Chondromyces crocatus: one gene and its partner. The protein of the gene in region 1 interacts with the protein of each later gene in a pairwise test. Links are inferred from orthologs where the notes say so. Each region holds a gene or a part of one and is shown in the gene's direction. Other genes may lie near its edges.

Region 1 (8,224 bases):
GGAGGATCTGGAGCGGTTCCTGGGGACGGTGCTGCGGCCAGCGCAGCGAGAACTGTTCGAGCGGACGGGGGATCTGGATGTGGGGCGGTCGATCCCGGAGCTGGGGCGGTTCCGGTTGCACTTCCACATGCAGCGAGGGGCGATCGGGGTGGTGGTGCGGGCCGTGCCGAGCGGGCAGCTGTCGTTCGAGCGGCTGCGGTTGCCGGCGGTGGTGCAGTCGTTCGCCGATGCGCCGCGAGGGCTGGTGCTGGTGACGGGGGGTACGGGGTCGGGGAAGTCGACGACGCTGGCGGCGATGGTGCATCACATCAACAGCCAGCACTCGAAGCACATCGTGACGCTGGAGGATCCGATCGAGTTCGTTCACGAGGATCTGCTGTCGCTGGTGACGCAGCGGGAGGTGGGGAGCGATACGCGGGACTTCACGGTGGGGCTGCGGCACGTGGTGCGGGAGAGTCCGGACGTGATCGTGGTGGGGGAGATGCGGGATCCGGAGACGATGGCGGTGGCGCTGTCGGCGGCGCTGACGGGGCACCTGGTGCTGTCGAGCGTGCACACGATCGATGCGACGCAGACGCTGCAGCGGGTGCTGAGCGGGTTCCCGGAGCATCAGCGGGAGCAGGTGTGCATGGATCTGTCCATCTGTCTGGTGGGGATCGTGGCGCAGCGGTTGCTCCCGCGGGCCGATGGTGAAGGGCGGGTGGCGGCGGTGGAGGTGCTGACGGCGACGCCAGCGCTGCGGCGGTTGATCCGGGAGCAGCGGATCGATGAGGTGGCGGATCTGATGCAGGGCGGCACGGAGGGGATGGAGACGTTCAACCGGGCGCTGGTGAAGCTGTACCAGGAGGGGGTGATCAGCTTCGAGACGGGGGCGGCGTACGCGCAGAATGCGGACGAGTTCCGGATGAACGCGCAAGGGATGGAGCGGGGGGCGACGCTGACCCTGGAGCACGAGCTGGGGGGCGAGCTGGGGAGCGATCGGGCGCCGGTGGACATGCAGGGGCTGCTGGCGGCGGCGATGCGGGGCGGGGCGAGCGATCTGCACTTGATCGCGGGGAGGCCGCCGCTGTTGCGGGTGTCGGGGGCGCTGCGGCCGCTGCTGGGGGCGGAGCCCTTGTCGCCTGCGACGGCGCGGCGGCTGGTGCTGAGCTTGCTGAGCCACGCGCAGCGGGAGCGGTTCGATCTGGAGCGGGAGATCGATTTCGCGCTGACGGTGACGGGTGGGAGCCGGTTCCGGGTGAACGCGCACTACCAGCGAGGGACGGTGGCAGCGGCGATCCGGTTGATCCCGGGGGTGGTGCCGGAGATCGATCGGCTGGGGCTGCCGCGGGCGGTGCGGGAGCTGGCCGGTCGAGAGCAAGGGCTGGTGCTGGTGACGGGGCCGACGGGCGCGGGGAAGTCGACGACGCTGGCGGCGCTGCTGGACGAGATCAACCGGACGCGGGCATGCCACGTGGTGACGCTGGAGGATCCGATCGAGTTCGTTCACGAGAACAAGATGGCGACGATCGAGCAGCGGGAGATCGGGGCCGATACGAAGGGGTTCGCGGCGGCGCTGAAGAACATCCTGCGGCAGGATCCGGATGTGATCCTGGTGGGGGAGCTCAGGGATCCGGAGACGATCGCGGCGGCGCTGACGGCGGCGGAGACGGGGCATCTGGTGTTCGCGACGCTGCACTCGAACGATGCGCCGCAGACGGTGGACCGGATCATCGATGTGTTTCCTCCGCACCAGCAGCCGCAGGTGCGGGTGCAGCTCTCGGCGGAGCTTCTGGCGGTGGTGGCGCAGCGGCTGCTGCCGAAGGCGATGGGCGAGGGGCGGGTGCCGGCGTTCGAGGTGATGGTGGCGACGCAGGCGGTGCGGACGCAGATCCGGGAGGGGAAGGTGCATCAGCTCTTGCACACGCTGGAGACGTCGCGGCGGGATGGGATGCAGACGTTCGAGCGTTCGCTGGCGGATCTGGTGCAGGCAGGGCACGTGACGATGGAGGAGGCGCTGCGGGTGGCGCGGAGCCGAGGGGGGCTGGAGGCGCAGCTCAAGCTGGACGCGAGCGGGAAGGTGACGCGAGGCTGAGGAGACGCTGGAGACGCTGGAGGCGCAGCACGCGCCGAGAGCGTGGCGCCGAGGCAGGGCAGAGGGCGACCAGGGGCCGTACGGAGTTTCCGGAGCACCCCGGGTTCCATCCATGACGGGGTTGTTCCGCCCGTCCCGGAGCGCGGGCGGGGCGCCCTGTGGTCGCTTGCTGCCGGCTGGAACGCCATGCGATAAGGCGCCCGATGAAGTGCCTCGCCCTTTCCCTGGTCCTCGTCGCCGGCGCGCTCGCCGGTTGTGAGTCTCCCACCCCCGAGCCCAAGCCCGAAGCGACGCCGAAGCCGGCGACGACGGCAGCGGCGGCGACCACGGCGGCCGCAGCGCCGACGCCCGCCGCGCCCACGGCAGCGCCTCAGGCGAAGGGGCCGTTCCCGGAGTCGACGAACCCGGCGATGCAGGAGCCGAAGAAGGCCAGCGAGAAGGCACCGGCGAAGTTCAAGGCGAAGTTCGAGACGACGGCCGGCGACTTCGAGATCGAGTGTACGCGCGACTGGGCGCCGAACGGGGTGGACCGGTTCTACAACCTGGTGAAGATCGGGTACTTCGACGATGTGGCGTTCTTCCGGGCGGTGAAGACGCCGCGGCCCTTCATGGTGCAGTTCGGCATCCACGGGAACCCGGAGGTGAGCAAGCACTGGCGCTCGGCGAACCTGCCGCCCGACGAGGTGAAGGGTTCGAACACGCGCGGGATGGTGACGTTCGCGATGGCGGGCAGCCCGGATACGCGGTCGACGCAGCTCTACATCAACTTCGCGGACAACAGCAACCTGGACAAGATGGGCTTCGCGCCGGTCTGCAAGGTGGTGGAGCCCGGGATGGATGTGGTCGAGAAGATCTACTCGGGCTACGGGGAGCGTCCGAGCGGTGCGCAGGGGACGATCCAGATGCAGGGGAACAAGTTCCTGCGCGAGAAGTTCCCGGAGCTGGACTACATCAAGACGGCGCGGCTGTCGGACGGGAAGGGCGCGGCGGCTGCCCCTGCCGGGACGGGCGATGCGCCGAAGGCCGGCGCGAAGCCGACGGGTTCGCCGAGCCTGATGTCGCAGGATTAGCGAGCGCGGGGGGGGCCCCACGCGCCGCTCGCGAAGGCTGGCGTAGAAGCCACGGAAACGCACAGGAATCGAACCTGCCCGAGACAGCAGAGCTGCCCCGCACCGATTTTGAAGACCGGGGGTGGCACCAGCCGACCACGCGCTTCCAGGGGCGTTCTACCCCGCCACGCGGTCGCCGCGGGTGAAATCCGCTACGGTCGCGGCGTGCGGCGCTTCGTTCTGGGCACGGCCGGTCACGTGGACCACGGGAAGACCACGCTGGTCCGCGCGTTGACGGGGGTCGATACGGACCGGCTGCCCGAGGAGAAGCGGCGAGGGATCACGATCGAGCTGGGGTTCGCGCCGTGGCGGCTGGGGGATGACGTCGAGGTGAGCGTCATCGATGTGCCAGGGCACCGGCGGCTGGTGCACACGATGATCGCGGGGGCGATCGGGATGCAGGTGGTGCTGCTCGTGGTGGCCGCGGACGAGGGGGTGATGCCGCAGACGCGCGAGCATGTTGCGGCGTGCGAGCTGCTGGGGATCCGGCGCGTGCTGGTGGCGGTGACGAAGTGCGATCGGGTGGAGGTCGAGCTGGCACAGCTCGCCGGGGAGGAGGCGCGAGAGCTGCTGGGGGCGCGGTTCGAGGCGGAGGTGGTGCTCTGCTCGGCGCGCACGGGGGAAGGGCTCGAGGCGGTGCGGGAGGGGGTGCGGCGTGCGCTGCTGGGGCTCCCGGCGCCGCCGCGGTCGGGGTCGCCGCGGCTGAGCGTGGACCGGGCGTTCTCGGTGCGGGGGGCCGGGACGGTGGTGACGGGCACGCTGGTGGAGGGGGAAGTGACGGTGGGGCAGGCGCTGTACCTGGTGGGGGAGCAAGGGGCGCGAGCGACGGGGGCGCGGGGGCTGCATGTTCACGATCAGGCGGTGAGTGCTGCAGTGGCGCCGACGCGGCTCGCGATCAACCTGGCGGGAGTCGGTCTCGATGAGCTGCATCGGGGGGATGTGATCACGGGGGAGGCCCACGCGGCGCCGACGCGGCTCGTCGATGTCCTGCTCCGCCCCGGGGGGGAGCTGCGGCACGGGATGGCCGCACAGCTCTACGTGGGGACGGCCCGGAGCAGCGTGCGCGTTGCGCGCCTCGATCGGAGCGCCGAGGAGAGCCGCGAGGAGGAGAGCCGCGAGGAGGAGAACGTGGCCCGCGAGGAGGCCCGGCCGCGTCTGGCTCGCCTTCGCCTCGCACGGCCTCTGGTGGTGTTCGGTGGGGACAGGTTCGTTCTCCGGGGCTCCGAGGTCGATGCGCCGTCGGGCGCGGTGCTGGGGGGAGGTACGGTGCTCGATGCGCACCCGCCGCGTGTGCGGCCGCGCGCGCGCCGTCGGGCCGTGCTCCAGGCGCTGTCGGAAGGTTCTGCGAGCACGACCGTGCTCCAGCTCATCCAGGAAGCGGCGCCGAGGCCTCTCGCCCGCGCTGCGCTCGCCGCCCGCTTCTCGCTCCCTTTGGAGGATCTCGTGCGGGCGCTCGACAAGCTGGTGGAGCGTGGAGAGGTTGCTCGTCTCAAGTCCACGGGATGGATCGCTCGACCGGCACTCCTCGATCTGGCGCGCGCGGCGCGTGCCCACGTCGCAGCGCACCACCACGGGGCACCGCTCGATCGAGGGTTGCCGCTGGAGACGTTGCGCCAGCGGCTGCGTTCGTCGTCGAGCCCGGAGGCGGCCGAGGAGGCGATCCGGCTCGCGGCGTCGAAGCACTCGGCGCTGCAAGGGGAGCCGCTCGTGGTCGAGGGGGACGTGGTCCGCTCGCCGAGCTTCACCGGGGCGACGGCAGCGACGGGCGGGCTGGGGATCGTGCAGCAAGCGCTGGTCGCGGCGGCGCTCAAGGGGTTGACCGAGTTTCAGGCGGGAGAGGTTTCCGGGGCGCCGCCGCGCGAGGTGAAGGCGCTCCTCGCGCGGCTCGTGCGGGACGGTGAGGCCATCCACGCGGGGGAGCTGTGGTTCTCGCGGGGAGCCGTCGACGGGCTCCGGGCGCGGGTGGTCGCGTTCTTCGAGGAGCACGCGAAGATGAGCGTCGCCGACTTCAAGGCCCTGTCGGGGCTGGGCCGGAGGCAGACGATCATGCTGCTCGAGCTGTTCGATCGCGAGGGGATCACCCGTCGCGTGGGGGACGACCGGGTGCGCGCGCGCTGAGGGGCGTCACTCCTGCTCGGAGGGCTCGCCCTTGGAGAGGATCTCGTGGCGGCGGAGGTAGGCGCGGACGTGAGCGCGTTCCATGCCGGCACGGCGGGCCATCTCGCTGACGTTGCCCTTGGCCTCTTCGGCGAGGGCGGCGAAGTAGTCACGCTCGAAGCGGGCGAGGACGTCGCGCTTGGCCTCCTGGAACGGGCGGCCTTTGAAGGTGGCGGCTGGGATGCTGCCGCCGCTCGAGACGCTGCTGCTGCTCGCGCCGAGGGTGGGGCTCGCTTGCGGGGTCTCGGCGAGGGAGCCGAGGTGCGAGGCGATGTCGACCTCTTCGCCTTCGACGTGGAGGGCCGAGGCGACCTGCACGGCGTTCTTGAGCTCGCGGACGTTGCCCGGCCAGTCGTGCCGCATGAGGCGTTCGAGGGTCTCGTTGGTGACGCGGTCGTAGGCGCTCTCGTCGCCGAGGTCGCGGAGCATCTTGCGGACGAGGACGGGGATGTCCTCGATGCGCTGGCGCAAGGCGGGCAGCTCGACCTTGACCTGAGCGACGCGGAAGTAGAGATCGCTCCGGAAAGCGCCGGTGTTCACGGCGCGGACGAGGTCGCGGCGGGTGGCGGCGAGGACGCGGACGTCGACCTCGCGGTAGCTGGAGCCGCCAACGCTCTTGATGCGGCGCTCGGCGAGGGCGCGCAGGAGCTTGGGCTGGACGTCGATGGGCAGCTCGCCCAGCTCGTCGAGGAAGATGGTGCCGCCGTCGGCTTCGAGGAAGGGGGAGAGGCGCTTGTCGACGGCGCCGGTGAAGGCGCCCCGCTCGTGGCCGAAGAGGGTGGCCTCGGCGAGGGTGGGCGGGATGGAGCCGCAGTCGACGATGACGAAGGGCTTCTTGGCGCGAGGACTCGCCAGGTGGACGGCCTGGGCGACCAGCTCCTTGCCGGTGCCGGTCTCGCCGGTGATGAGGACGGTGAGGTCGGTTGGCGCAACCTTGGAGAGCTTCTCGAAGATGGTGCGCATGCTGGGGCTCTGCGCGACCATGGGGCCGAAGGCGGGGAGGGCCGAGACGGTGATGCGCTCGGGCCGCACGGGCTCGAACTGCATCTCGGTCTCTCCGAGCCGCATCTTCGTGTTGCTCATGAGGAAGACGTCGGCGACGCGCACGCCTGCGATGAAGGTGCCGTTGCGGCTGCCGAGGTCGCGGAGGCGGACGCCTTGCTCGGTGGCGACGAACTCGGCATGCACGGCGCTGACCTTGCCGTCTTCGAGGACGAGCTGACAGGCGGCGTTCCGGCCGACGATGATCGGCTCCGGGCCGATGTCCACCCAGTTGGGGTTGCGGGCGTTGGCCTTGAGCACGCGGATGCGGCCCCCGCGGACCTCGACCCGGTTCTTGGTTCCTACCGTGACCTCGAGCACCTTCAGCGCCTCTCCGTCTTCAGTTGCTTCTCGGACACTTCAGGCGGCGTCTCGTCCTCGAACGCGTTGCCCACGAAGGACCCGTCGATGGTCATGGTCGGGGGGCCGTCGACGATCGTCGCTTCGTCGTCGATGGGGAGAGAAATGTCGACGTGCTGGGGCTTCGCAGCCTTCGAGGTGCGCCGGGATCGGGTGATGTTTTCTGGCTGGATGGCTCTCCAGCTCGTGAGCGCCTCGGCGGCCGTGGCGAAGCGGCGCTCACGGCGACGGTCGAGGGCGCGCTCCACGAAGCGCTCGATGCCGGTGGGCCACTTCTCGCCGGTGACCGCCGCGAGCGAGGGGGCGTCGCGGTCGAGCTTCATGGCGACGAGGGCCGCAGCGGTCGCGCTCTCGAAAGGGAGCCGGCCCGAGAGGGCGCGAAAGGCGACGGCGCCGACGGCATAGATGTCGGCGCGTTCGTCGGCACGGGCGGCGCCTCGCACCTGCTCGGGAGCCATGTACGCGAAGGAGCCGAGGGTGGCGTCGAAGGCGGTGAGCGTGGGCTCTTCCTTCTCGCGGCGGGTGAGCTTGGAGATGCCGAAGTCGAGGATCTTGGCGCGCTCGGCCGGGTCGGCCGCCCCGGTGCGCTCGACGTAGATGTTGCCAGGCTTCAGATCGCGGTGGATCACGCCGGCAGCGTGCGCCGCGACGAGCCCTTGCAAGACGTCGTCGATGATGGGGCCGACCTCGCTCAAGGGGAGGTACTGCTCCCGCTTGAGGCGATCGGCGAGCGTCTCGCCTTCGAGGTACTCGAACACGAGGAGGTGCGCGCCGTCCGGCGTCGTCCCCACGTCGAGGAGCTGGCACACGTAAGGGCTCTTGATCGCGGATGCGATGCGCGCTTCGCGCTCGAAGCGCTTGACCAGCTCCGGCTTCATCGCGGCGCGCGCGAGCAAGACCTTGATGGCGACCTGCTGGCCGTCATCGTTTTGCGCTGCCCACACCTCGCCCATGCCGCCTCGTCCGAGCAGGCGGGTAACGCGGTAGCCAGCAAGTACGTCCCCGGGGTGGATCGCCACGTAGCCTGGATCGGGACGGTACCACCGCTGGAACGCAAATTAGAAGGAGAAAAAAGCATCGCACGATGGGTCTGCGGGGCCTCGAACGCGCGCTCTTTGCCGCAAGATGCAACACACTGCAGCGCTCGGGGCGTCGCAGGAGCGCACGAACGCCAGGGGAGGCGCTCTGGGTCGGTGTGGCCGTTCGACATCCAAGGTCGGTGCGTCCGTCAGCACACGCCGTGGGGCGTGGTCACGCGAAGCCCAGGATCGTCGCGAAAATCGACATATCGATGAGCACGCGGCCCTCCCCTCAGGGTCATCACGGAAGTCGGTGCTCGGGGACCGACGTGTCGGGCGCTGGCGTGACGGCTCCGCGCTCGGAGGCTGGCGGTCCGGCACCCGGCACCCGGTGATCGAATCGACGCAGGCGCAGGCGCTCCGGGATGAGCGCACCAACGCAAGCTCCAGAGATCGTTCTCCAG
Region 2 (5,490 bases), 880 kb from region 1 along the record:
GATCGGGCTCGTCGCTGCGCTCGGGTTGCGTGGACGGGCGACGTCACGACGGCGCTGGATGCAGCCGCTGCTCGGCGCTCTGGCTGCCGGTGTGGTGGTCGGCTCCTGGCAGCTCGCGTGGGCTCGTTGACTCAGCTCTCGGTGGGCCACATGCCCACCGTGCCTCCGACCCAGGTCAGATCCTTGTTCTGATCGACGCCGAGCATCTTGCCTCGCGAAAGCCTGACGAGGTTGAGCGTGAGTTTCGGCTCGGCCTCGCCCGGGGCGCGCAGGAACATCATGCGGATCTCCGCCTTCACCCGGTTGCCGTCAGGCATGACGAGACCTGGTTCGTAGGTGATCTTCTCCTGGAGGAGCCAGCCGGACCGCTCTTCGGGCGGGATGGCGGCGAGATCCTCCAGCGTGACGTCCAGCTTCACACCTGCGCCAGCGAAGGAGAACAGCGGCTTGAGGACGAAGTTCTCGAGGTCGTGAGGGGGCTCCAGAAGCTCGCTGACGAACCACGAGCGAGGGACGGCGACGTGATCGATATGGGGGAGCGTGGTCTTCGACCAGGTCCAGTACCAGTTCGGGTGCGAGCACCAGCTCACATCGAGCTCGTCCGTGTAGCGGAACGGCAGCTCGGCTCGGGTGCGCTGGAGCTCATCGAAGACGACCCGGTTGTAGATGCGCCGGACCTGGACGAGCTTCCCGTCGACCTTGCGGAACAGGCGTCGTCCTTCCCGGAGGAGGGAGGTCGGGCAGACGGAGTCCACGTCGAGCAGCATCTTCGTGGCGGTGAAGTCGGGGAACGTTTTCTGCGTGGGTGGATTGAGGTCGAGAAGCACGACATTCTCCGGCGCTTCACCCCCGAGCACCGTACGGCGCAGGTGTTCGACGAAGCCATCGCGGGAGAGTCCATTGAAGTAGACGGACCAGCTCCGATCCAGCTCGGGATAGGGACGCAGCACGTCGGCGAGGATCTCGGACTGCACGACCATGAGCGCATACAGTGAAGGGAAGGCCTGGAGTTCCACCACCCGGCCATCCAGCTCGCCGTCGGGACCGCGGACGATGGCAAAGTCCACCTGAACGCAGTTGGGAAGCGGATCCATCCCAGGCGCGTCGAGATGAGGGGGGATGGCTCTCTTCAATTTCTCCACCAGGCTCGGCTCCGAGATCTGACGCACGATCTCGGTGGCGTGACGCGCGAGGCGATCCCTCAAAGAAGGGGGGATGAAGAGCGGTGTCTCGGCCACGCGAAAGGCGATGGACGTCTGGAGCCGCTGCTCGAGGCGGCGCATGTACTCCTGGTACAGCTCGGGCCGGAAAACCTGATTGAATGCCCGCCGGAAGTACGGATCCATGGGGTTCCCCCATAGCATGGGCGCGGAGACGACTCGATATGCCGCTTCTTCCTCCCCTGTTCGAAGATGAAACCCACGCCGCGCTGCGCAGTGCGGCGAGGCGCTGGGCTCGGACCGAGATCGCGCCCCACGCGTACGAGTGGGAAGAACGAGGAGAGTTCCCGCGCGCGCTGTACACCAGCGCCGCAGCTGCCGGTCTGCTGGGGGTCGGCTACCCGGAGCCCCTCGGGGGAGTGGGGGGCGACCTGTCCCACGTGCTGGCGGAGGCCGACGAGCTGATCCTCGAAGGGAAGAGCGTGGGCGTCGCGGCAGGCCTCGGCAGCCACCGCATCGCGCTCCCACCCATCCTGGCCGTCGGCACGGACGCTCAAAAGGCGCGCTTCCTCCCGCCTGTGCTGCGTGGGGAGCGCATTGCGGCCCTCGCCATCACCGAGCCTGGTGGCGGGAGTGACGTCGCCGCACTCACGACGCGCGCTGTGCGCGACGGCGATCACTACGTGGTGACCGGCGCAAAAATGTTCATCACCTCGGGTTGCCGCGCCGATCTTCTGGTCACGGCGGTGCGCACGGGGGACAAGGGACACGGTGGCATCTCGCTGCTCGCCATCGAACGGGAGCAGGGCTTCACCGTCAGCCGGAAGCTGGCAAAAATGGGCTGGTGGGCTTCCGATACGGCGGAGATCGCGTTCGATGGCTGCCGCGTGCCGGCCGAGAACCTGCTTGGCGAAGAGAACCAGGGGTTCGTGCCGATCATGGCGAACTTCGCGGTCGAGCGCCTGCTGCTCGCGAGCAACTGCGTATCGATCGCCGAACTCGCCTACCGCGAGTCCGTCTCCTATGCGCGAGAGAGGCAGGCCTTCGGGCGCTCGGTGAGCGGGTTCCAGGTCACCCGTCACAAGCTGGCCGACATGGCCACCCGGATCGCAGCGGCCCGTGCACTGACCCACGAAACCCTGATGCGCTACCTGCGAGGCGAGATGGTCACGGGGCTCGCGGCCATGGCCAAGAACGCCGCCACGGACATGTGCTCCGCCGTCTGCGACCAGGCGGTTCAGATTCACGGTGGTTACGGGTACATGCGCGAGTACGTGGTCGAGCGCCTTTTCCGGGACGCGCGGCTCTACCCCATCGGCGGAGGAACGCGGGAGATCATGAACGAGATCATCTCCAAGACGGAGGGCTACTAGCGGATCCGAGACGGAGGGCTACTTGCAGAGCGGGCGAGGCTGCTAGAGTCCCGGCCTCTTTCACGAGGAACCCCTGATGAGCCCTCTGCGACCCCGCGTTTCCTGGGCCGCCGCACTGACGGTTGCCCTGGCTGCTGCCACCACGGCGTGCTCCAAGACCCCTGAGCCGCCGGCTTCCACCCAACCCGACGCGCCTGCAGCTCCTCCAGGAGCGCTTGCCCCCACCGGCGGCCACCCGGCGGCCACGAGGCCCGCCCAGGGGGGAACGGAGCTCGGCTGGGAGGTGCCGAGCGGCTGGGAGTCGGCCCCCAACCCCAGCGCCATGAGGAAGGCCACCTTCAAGGTCAAGAAGGTGGACGGAGATCCCGAGGACGCCGAACTCAGCGTGAGCCAGGCGGGTGGCTCGGTCGAGCAGAACCTTCAGCGGTGGGTAGGACAGTTCGAACAGAAGCCGGGCGCCGAGAATCCGCGCCATCAGCGCTCGATTGGAGACCTCAAGGTCACCGTCGTCGAAGCGCGGGGGACGTACAAGTCCGGGATGCCGGGCATGGGCCCCACCGTCCCGAAGCCCGACTGGGCACTCCTTGGCGCCATCGTCGAGACGCCGGTCGCGGGAGAGAGCTGGTTCTTCAAGCTCACTGGCCCCGAGAAGACCGTGACGGCCGCCAAGGCAGACTTCGATAAATTCATCGATAGTCTCAAGATCAAGTAGTTCCCACCACACTCCAGTTCCGCTTCCCACGGCTGTTTCCGCCGAAGGGCTCTTTTTTGTTAGGCCTGGGGAATTCCTGCCGCGTCTGTACGGTTCTTCCGCCTTTGTACAGGCTGGGCACCGCGACGACCTGACGACCCGTGCTATAGCGCCGCCCCGGACTTCCCGAACCGGCTCGTCCGCCCTACAGGAGAACCTGCAGATGACCCGCGTCCACAACTTCAATGCCGGCCCTGCTGCGCTACCCCTGCCTGCCCTGGAGCGCGCCCAGCGCGAGCTGCTCGACTACGACAGCACCGGCATGTCGATCATGGAGCACAGCCACCGGGGGAAGGCCTTCGAGGCGGTGCATGACGAGGCCATCTCGCTGGTCCGACAGCTCCTCGATGTGCCGGACGACTACCACGTCCTCTTCCTGCAAGGCGGAGCGAGCCACCAGTTCGCGATGGTCCCCCTGAACCTTCTGCCTCCAGGAAAAAGCGCCGACTACATCCTCACGGGAGGCTGGTCCGAGAAGGCGTATCAGGAGGCTGGCCGTGTCGGAACGGTGCGCATCGCAGCGTCCACGGAGGTGGACAAACGGTATACGCGCATCCCGCGGCAGGAGGAGCTCCAGCTCGATCCAAGCGCCGCATATCTGCACATGACCACGAACAACACCCTGTTTGGAACCCAGTGGCACTGGCTACCAGACACGGGAAATGTGCCGCTCGTGGCGGACATGTCATCCGACTTTCTATGGAGGCGGATCGACGTCCGCCGCTTCGGACTGATCTACGCTGGTGCGCAGAAAAACATTGGCCCAAGCGGGGTCACAGTCGTGCTCGCGCGGAAAGATCTGATCGATGGGGGCCGGAAGGACGTACCCGTCATCTTCCGCTATGCCACCCATGCCGCCAGTAACTCGCTTTACAACACGCCTCCGACCTTCGCAATCTACCTGGTCCGGAACGTGCTTGCCTACACCGTCGAGACTGGCGGTCTTGACGAGATGGAGCGGCGAAACCGGCATAAAGCCGGGTTGTTGTACGGCGCTATCGACGAGCGCCCGGATTTCTTCCTGGCACCTGTCGAAAACGAAAGCCGCTCTTTCATGAATGTAGTGTTCCGGCTCCCGACCGAGGAGCTGGAGAAGCGATTCGTGACGGAGGCAGCCCGAGAAGGAATGGTCGGACTGGCAGGGCATCGCTCCACGGGAGGTATTCGCGTTTCAATCTACAACGCGATCGAGGTGACCTCCGTGGAGCGGCTCGTGGAGTTCATGAAGGCCTTCGTGGCCAGGGCTTGACGCTCGATTTCCCCTCATCGGGGGAAGAGAAGCCAGGCTCCCCCTGTTCTCCAGGGAATCACCCTGCCTGGCGTACGATTTCAACGATAGTAGCCCCGAGCCCGCTTGACGTTGTTTCACACGGCACAAAGCGCTCTGCAGAAGGACACAGCAGCCTTCGTCGTGCGCATGTTTCAACCAACAGGAACCGATAAAGAGAGGATGGCCAGATATGGATGATCGCGGAATGCTTCCGGTGAACGAGTCGAACAACGAGTCTTCTTCGGCCACGGCCGAAAGGCCTGCGACGCCGCCGCCCGCTGCCCCTACGAAAAAGCTTCGGGGGTTCGCGGCGATGGACATCGCCCGGCAGCGAGAAATCGCCAGCAAAGGCGGCAGGGCGGCCCACGAGAAGGGCACGGCGCACGAGTTCACCCGCGAGGAGGCTCGCGCTGCCGGCAAGAAGGGCGGTGAGGCCGTGAGCCAGAACCGCAAACACATGGCGGACATCGGCCGGAAGGGCGGAGAGCGCGTCAGCCAGGACCGAGAGCACATGGCGCACATCGGTCGGAAGGGTGGCGAGGCCGTCAGTGGTGACCGGCAGCACATGGCGGAAATCGGCCGGAAGGGTGGCGAGTCCCGTGGCGGCTCGAAGTCGCAACCGCCGGCGCCGCCCGACGGGCCCGACGGGGAGGAGCGCTGAGCTCTCAGCGCTTCCCCCAGGGGGGAATCTTCGATTCCGACCAGTCGCCTGAGTCAGAATCCGTAAGTCGGAAAGCCGGCTGCCGATTCGAGCGCGCTGGAGTCCCCAGGGCAGGCGAGGCGTGCCGGGCGCGCGCGCACGGGCGAAAGCAATGACGCCCGCGCGCGCGTGCGCAGCACCAAATCCTCCCCCGCTCCACGCTCCAGCTACTTGCAAGTCCCCTACAGATCGTGACGCTCACCCTCCCTGGCACAGGGGATGGGTGAATTGCTCAC

The links. Proteins that work in one complex are often made in the same cells at the same time.
Region 2: the proteins of selB (region 1) and serC interact in binary tests that used the Escherichia coli proteins (3 or more experiments, as listed by UniProt). The link is inferred for Chondromyces crocatus from one-to-one orthologs.

The regions. Positions count from the first base shown.
Region 1 is NZ_CP012159.1:4,476,100-4,484,323, reverse strand. What follows is about bases 2,874-5,824. They hold selB (selenocysteine-specific translation elongation factor), read left to right. Parts: upstream 2,874-3,348; coding sequence 3,349-5,301; downstream 5,302-5,824. Other genes in these bases: CMC5_RS16525 (FHA and sigma-54 interaction domain-containing protein), read right to left, coding at 5,308-5,824; CMC5_RS16535 (peptidylprolyl isomerase), read left to right, coding at 2,874-3,144. In the rest of the region: CMC5_RS44605 (type IV pilus twitching motility protein PilT), read left to right, coding at 1-2,074; more of CMC5_RS16535, read left to right, coding at 2,278-2,873; more of CMC5_RS16525, read right to left, coding at 5,825-6,702; CMC5_RS16520 (serine/threonine-protein kinase), read right to left, coding at 6,705-7,760. UniProt on the Escherichia coli protein: Translation factor necessary for the incorporation of selenocysteine into proteins. It probably replaces EF-Tu for the insertion of selenocysteine directed by the UGA codon. SelB binds GTP and GDP.
Region 2 is NZ_CP012159.1:5,355,216-5,360,705, reverse strand. What follows is about bases 2,637-5,490. They hold serC (3-phosphoserine/phosphohydroxythreonine transaminase), read left to right. Parts: upstream 2,637-3,447; coding sequence 3,448-4,533; downstream 4,534-5,490. Other genes in these bases: CMC5_RS19705 (MBL fold metallo-hydrolase), read right to left, coding at 5,437-5,490; CMC5_RS19710 (KGG domain-containing protein), read left to right, coding at 4,868-5,215; CMC5_RS19720 (hypothetical protein), read left to right, coding at 2,637-3,245. In the rest of the region: CMC5_RS19735 (rhomboid family intramembrane serine protease), read left to right, coding at 1-130; CMC5_RS19730 (hypothetical protein), read right to left, coding at 132-1,346; CMC5_RS19725 (acyl-CoA dehydrogenase family protein), read left to right, coding at 1,385-2,533; more of CMC5_RS19720, read left to right, coding at 2,610-2,636. UniProt on the Escherichia coli protein: Catalyzes the reversible conversion of 3-phosphohydroxypyruvate to phosphoserine and of 3-hydroxy-2-oxo-4-phosphonooxybutanoate to phosphohydroxythreonine. Is involved in both pyridoxine and serine biosynthesis.